Ketobacter sp. MCCC 1A13808: one gene and its partner. The protein of the gene in region 2 interacts with the protein of the main gene of each other region in a pairwise test. Links are inferred from orthologs where the notes say so. Each region holds a gene or a part of one and is shown on either strand. Other genes may lie near its edges.

Region 1 (3,529 bases), on a different replicon or contig from region 2:
CCGTTTCGGACAAGTTGGTATGGGATAGAGCCGCGTTATTGAAACGCGTGCGCCAATCCGAGTCACGTTTGGCTGAATTAGTGAAAATATTCCTCGATATGTTGCCCGAGCGCCGCCAGCGGGCAGAAGCGGCGGTAGTGACCAGGCAACTCAATGATATTGCCAATATAGCGCACTCCCTGAAAGGCTCGGCCTCAAGCTTAGGCGGAATGCGGGTTCAGTATTATTCAGAGCAACTCGAACTGGCAGCAAAAAGCAATGATCATAATGCCATCGATCTTGCCTGGGCCCGGCTCAGCGCTAGCTGCGATGAATTAGCGATCGTGTTGCAGCGTGGGGCGGCCTGACTATTGCGCTTCACGCGGTGCATAATCAAACACATCTGAAATAATCTGGCCGGCGTCTATACCGGCGGCAATAAAGTCATCGTAGGTGGCATAGACCATAGCCGGTGATCCACCGACAATAATCGCAGTATCCTTGAAATCGTTGCGATCATCCAGTACCGCTCGGTGCACCAGGCCTTTGCGCGCCGGCCATTCCGGTTGGTCTGATACGATGGCGATGTAGCGGCAATTAGGATGTCGCATTACCAGGGTTTTCATCTCGTCGTGTAGATATAAATCCCGCACCAGGCGCGCGCCCCAATACACAAATACGGGACGTTCATCACCGGCAGTAATCAGCGCCTGCAGCATAGCGATCATTTGTGAGATGCCGGTGCTGGCCGCGATCATAATGAGCGTTTTGGCGTGTTCCAGGCGGTGCAGGGTGGTATTCCCTAAAGGCAGCCGCAAGCGCAGTAATTCGCCTTCCTTCAGTTGCGGTTTTAACAATGGGTAGGAGACGCTGTCCTGGCTGGCGCGAATATGCAGTTCCAGAGTGCGGTCATCGCGGGGGGCATTTGCGATAGAGAACGCAGCACTGATATCCGAATCCAGGATGATTTCCAGGTACTGGCCAGCAGAATATTCAATCTTTTTGCCTGCAGGCAGCTTGAACTGGACAATTTTAACGTCCGGATTAATTTGCTTGATATGCGTGATTTGAGCGGTAATTTCTTGTGTGGGGAACTGTCCGGGAGCCAACACCTTGTGCACCTCTATTTGAATGTCTTCAATCGGATACGCCAGACAGCAGAGTATCGAATCCGCTGCACTATCTGAAGCACTAACTTCGCCAGCGCAGTGTTTTAACTGCACACGACCGAATTTCAGGCGTCCTTCGCATGCCCGGCAAGACCCTGAGCTGCAACCCCAGGGAATCCGGAAGCCCTGACGCAAAGCCGCTTGTAATACTGACTCACCTTCTGCCACAGTCAGGTTCAGCTGGCGGGGCAGAAAGGTTACAGTATGAGCCATGACGAGGCAGGCCTTATCCGGGTAGCATGATTTACTTGCGTTTCATCGAGTCGAAGAATTCTTCGTTAGTCTTGGTGTCACGCATTTTGTCGATCAGGAATTCCATAGCCGAGATCTCATCCATGGGATGAAGGATCTTGCGTAGTATCCACATTTTTTTCAGTTCGTCTTCCGATGTCAGCAGATCTTCGCGACGAGTTCCGGATTTGTTGATATTAATGGCCGGGAAAACACGCTTTTCTGCAATACGGCGGTCCAGGTGTAATTCCTGATTACCGGTACCTTTGAACTCTTCGAAAATCACTTCATCCATTTTCGAACCGGTGTCCACCAGCGCGGTGGCCAGTATGGTCAGGCTGCCGCCTTCCTCAATATTTCGTGCTGCCCCAAAGAAACGCTTGGGTCTTTCCAGTGCGTGGGCGTCAACCCCACCAGTCAGTACTTTGCCGGAAGACGGGATGACTGTGTTGTATGCACGAGCCAAGCGGGTAATCGAATCCAGCAGAATAACGACATCCTGTTTGTGCTCAACCAGGCGTTTGGCCTTTTCCAATACCATTTCTGCCACTTGAACGTGTCGCGAAGGCGGTTCGTCGAAAGTGCTGGCGACCACTTCGCCACGTACCGTACGCCGCATTTCGGTCACCTCTTCAGGGCGCTCGTCGATCAGCAATACAATTAAATGGCATTCCGGGTTATTGCGCGTTAGCGACTGTGCAATGTTCTGCAGCATCAGGGTTTTACCGGCTTTCGGAGGCGACACAATCAAGCCACGCTGACCTTTACCGATGGGAGCGACCAGGTCGATCGTGCGTGCAGTGATGTCTTCGGTGCTGCCGTTGCCGACTTCCATCAGAAAGCGTTGCTGCGGAAATAACGGTGTCAGGTTCTCAAACAGGATCTTGTTTTTCGCGTGCTCCGGGCGATCCAGGTTGATTTCATTGACCTTCAATAGCGCAAAATAGCGCTCGCCTTCCTTGGGGGGGCGAATCTTACCGGAAATACTATCGCCGGTGCGTAGGTTAAAACGACGTATCTGGCTGGGTGACACATAGATGTCATCTGGGCCCGCTAAATAGGAGCCTTCGGCTGAACGCAGGAAGCCAAAACCGTCCTGAAGAATTTCCAGAACGCCGTCACCGAAGATATCTTCGCCGCTTTTGGCATGTCGTTTAAGAATACTGAAGATGATGTCTTGTTTGCGCGTCCGGGCCATGTTGTCCAGGCCCATAGAAGACGCTACTTCGATCAGTTCAGCAATGGGTTTTGTTTTTAATTCGGTGAGATTCATTTCCGTGGGGGTCATGTTTGAAGGTTAACGTTAAAGGTATGGAGAGCTACAACCAAAAGGCTGTTAGCGAACGAGTAGAGCTTCCTGTCTAAACGGGTCGTAAAAATGGTGCGAGAAGCGATTGGCAGAGATCCTGTTCGGATGGATCTTCTTTGGTTCGTAGACCCTAAATATATTTAGATTCGGGAAATGCTTCCCAGGACTTAGGGAGGCACTAAAAGTAATCTAGCATCCGCTAGCCAAAGCGTCCAGGTTATTGCTTCAAACGACTTCGCGCCCGATCCTTCACATAATGCTAATTCAAAAGTTCTGAGGGGTGAGGAATCGAAGAGACAGTTTGATTTGCTCTCCGTTGTTGCGCTTATTACGTTTTGATTGAAGGCGCAACATCGAAGTAAGAAACCCCGGCTCGCAGAGTCGGGGTTGGGTAATTATATATTACTGTCTAGGAACGCTGTCAATTGCGATTTTGATAAAGCGCCAACTTTTGTCGCTTCAACGTTGCCATTTTTGAACAACATCAAGGTCGGAATGCCCCGAATACCGTATTTGGGGGGGGTTTCCGGGTTTTCGTCAATATTCAGCTTGGCAATGGTAAGTTTGCCGTCATATTCGCCGGAGATCTCTTCCAGAATCGGTGCGATCATCTTGCAGGGTCCGCACCACTCGGCCCAGTAGTCCACCAGCACCGGGTTTTCTGATTGCAACACCTCAGCTTCAAAGTTGCTGTCAGTTACATTTACTAGTTTGCTCATGTATTTCTCCAGTTGTGCCACAGACTACCTGTGTTAAGCGGATAGTATAGGGCATTAATCATGTGCGCATCGTTCCGATTGTACAATTAGCATCGGCTAGTATTCAATCTCGGTGTGCGGGG
Region 2 (2,966 bases):
GGGATGCCGACGTCGAAACCCTGGTGCGGGATGTGCTGTCGGATATTGTGACCCATGGCAGCAGTGACCGGGTCGAGCAATCGCTTAACGAGCTGCTCTCTACTATGGCGTGCCATGGCTCAGTCCGGGCGAATCGCAAACTCACACTACCCGAAATGAACGCATTATTACGCGATATGGAAGTCACTGAACGCAGCGGCCAATGTAATCATGGCCGGCCTACTTGGACGCAAATGTCGTTGTCGGAACTGGATAAACTGTTTCTGCGGGGGCGATAATAGTGAAGCCGCCGTGCATATTTTTGATGGGCCCGACGGCGTCCGGTAAAACCGCGCTGGCGGTGGAGCTGGTAAAGCACTTTCCCATGGACATCATCAGTGTAGACTCCGCCTTGATTTACAAAGGCATGGACATCGGCACCGCAAAACCGGATGCGGGCACCCTGGCTGCGGCACCGCATCGTTTAATCAGTTTTTTAGACCCGGCGGAAACCTATTCTGCCGCGGATTTCCGCCGCGATGCGTTGCAGGATATGCAACAGATAACGGAGCAGGGCCGAATTCCGTTGTTGGTGGGCGGCACCATGATGTATTTCAAAGTGCTGCACCAAGGTATTGCTGAGCTGCCGGCGGCAGACCCGCAGATTCGGCAGCAGCTATTAGATCAAGCGCAACAGCAGGGGTGGGCCGCCATGCACAAAGAGCTGGTTGCGGTCGATCCGCAAGCGGCAGCGCGTATTCACCCGAATGATCCGCAACGACTGCAGCGGGCGCTGGAAGTATACCGGGCTACCGGGAGAACGCTGACCCAGTGGCAGCAAGGTCAGAAAGGCAAAAATGGTGACCAAAGCTGGGGTGGGGCGCAGGAACAATTCCCATACAGGGTGGTCAATATAGCGGTCTGTCCTCTGCAGCGGAGTGTTTTGCATCAGCGCATCGAAGTCCGTTTTCGCGAGATGTTGGCGCAAGGTTTTTATGAGGAAGTCAGGGCACTTTATAATCGTGGTGACCTGCACCCGGACCTGCCTTCAATGAGGGCAGTCGGTTATCGTCAGATGTGGGATTGTCTGGATGGTAAATTAAGCTACGCTGAAATGGAGGAGCGAGGGATTATCGCAACTCGTCAGCTTGCGAAACGGCAGATTACCTGGTTACGGGGTTGGAACGACTTACATTGGTTGGATAGTCTTGATCCAGAATTATTCGAAAATGTCTTGAAAATTCTGCTATTGAACGACATCCTATGTAAGCCGACGTTTTCTCGTTAAACGTGTTTTGCATGTTTGCTTTTTGATCTTTTAGCCCGATTTTGGGCCAACACAAGGAGACTATTTATGTCTAAAGGGCATAGTCTACAAGACCCTTTTCTAAACGCTCTACGCAAGGAGCGGATCCCCGTTTCTATCTTTCTGGTAAATGGCATCAAATTACAGGGCCAGGTTGAATCCTTCGATCAGTATGTCGTCTTGCTTCGTAATACAGTTAATCAAATGGTGTATAAACACGCTATTTCGACTGTCGTACCAGCAAGAAATCCACGCGCCCATGGTGGGCCCACCGAGCGTGGCAATGGTATTGAAGGTGGCAACAGCGATATTTAAGCGCTGTTCCCTGCCTTTCCCTTCGGTAACATCATCAAACTTGGCTGTTGCCCCCAACGCATCAGGCAAGTTTGATTTCGTGCGTGATTTTTTCGCCATACCGCTATCAGAGTCTCTTTTGATGAGCAAGACTCTGCCAACCTTTCAGGAAAACAGAACACTGGTATATGGAATCGTTATTTGACCGCCCCCAAAGCGGAGAGCGGGCTGTACTGGTGCACATTGAATTCCCCCAGGAAAGCCAATGTGAAGACTTGCAGGAATTCGAGATGCTGGTGGACTCCGCCGGTGCCCAGCGCCTTGGTGTTGTCAAGGCTTCCCGGTCGGCCCCTAACCCCCGTCTTTTTATCGGCACCGGAAAAGTGGAAGAGCTGGCCAAGCTGGTAGCTGAATTTGAAGCCGATATTGTTATTTTCAATCACGCCCTGGGACCCACTCAGGAGCGCAACCTGGAAAAAGAGTTGTGCTGCCGGGTGTTAGACCGCACCGGATTAATCCTGGATATCTTTGCGCAGCGCGCCCGTACTCATGAAGGCAAGCTGCAGGTTGAGCTGGCCCAGTTGGAGCACCTTTCTACCCGCCTGGTGCGGGGCTGGACACACTTGGAGCGTCAAAAGGGCGGGATCGGTTTACGAGGGCCGGGTGAAACCCAGCTTGAAACCGACCGCCGGTTACTGCGGGCCCGGGTAAAACATATTCGCGAACGGCTGGTTAAGGTACGTAAACAGCGTGATCAGGGGCGGCGTGCGCGTAAGCGGGCGGAAATGCCCACGGTGTCGTTGGTCGGGTATACCAACGCCGGCAAATCTACCTTATTTAACCGTCTGACTGAAGCGGATGTCTATGCCGCCGATCAGCTTTTCGCAACGCTGGATCCAACATTGCGCCGTATCGAGGTGCCGGACCTGGGGGCCGTGATTCTGGCGGATACGGTGGGCTTTATCCGGCATTTGCCGCACAAATTAGTGGAGGCTTTCCGGGCCACGCTGGAAGAAAGCCGGGAAGCGGACTTTCTGCTGCATATCGTAGACGCGTGTTCTGATGAGCGGGAGGATAATATCTTCCAGGTCAACGAAGTGCTGCACGAAATACAAGCAGATCAGGTGCCTCATGTGATGATTTATAACAAAATCGATTTGATGGGGGATTTTGCGCCGCGCATCGACCGGGATGACGATGGTATTGCCAGGGCAGTCTGGTTGTCGGCGCAAACGGGTGCCGGTACTGAAATGTTGCATCAGGTGTTGAATGAACGCCTCGGCAAAAGTATGGTGGAGAGCACTTTGTGCCTGCCGCCTTCTTTATCCGCTGTGCGTGCACATTGTTATGGCTTGAAAGCCGTGCAGGGTGAAACAGCCGATGTGGC

What was found.
Region 1: the proteins of hfq (region 2) and rho interact in binary tests that used the Escherichia coli proteins (3 or more experiments, as listed by UniProt). The link is inferred for Ketobacter sp. MCCC 1A13808 from one-to-one orthologs.

The regions. Positions count from the first base shown.
Region 1 is NZ_VRKW01000012.1:37,366-40,894, forward strand. The notes cover bases 523-3,357. They hold rho (transcription termination factor Rho), read right to left. Parts: upstream 2,653-3,357; coding sequence 1,393-2,652; downstream 523-1,392. Other genes in these bases: FT643_RS18175 (2Fe-2S iron-sulfur cluster-binding protein), read right to left, coding at 523-1,361; trxA (thioredoxin TrxA), read right to left, coding at 3,084-3,357. Outside these bases: FT643_RS18170 (ATP-binding protein), read left to right, coding at 1-347; more of FT643_RS18175, read right to left, coding at 348-522; more of trxA, read right to left, coding at 3,358-3,407. UniProt on the Escherichia coli protein: Facilitates transcription termination by a mechanism that involves Rho binding to the nascent RNA, activation of Rho's RNA-dependent ATPase activity, and release of the mRNA from the DNA template.
Region 2 is NZ_VRKW01000002.1:379,627-382,592, reverse strand. It holds hfq (RNA chaperone Hfq), read left to right. Parts: upstream 1-1,333; coding sequence 1,334-1,600; downstream 1,601-2,966. Other genes in the region: hflX (ribosome rescue GTPase HflX), read left to right, coding at 1,768-2,966; miaA (tRNA (adenosine(37)-N6)-dimethylallyltransferase MiaA), read left to right, coding at 305-1,267; mutL (DNA mismatch repair endonuclease MutL), read left to right, coding at 1-278. UniProt on the Escherichia coli protein: RNA chaperone that binds small regulatory RNA (sRNAs) and mRNAs to facilitate mRNA translational regulation in response to envelope stress, environmental stress and changes in metabolite concentrations.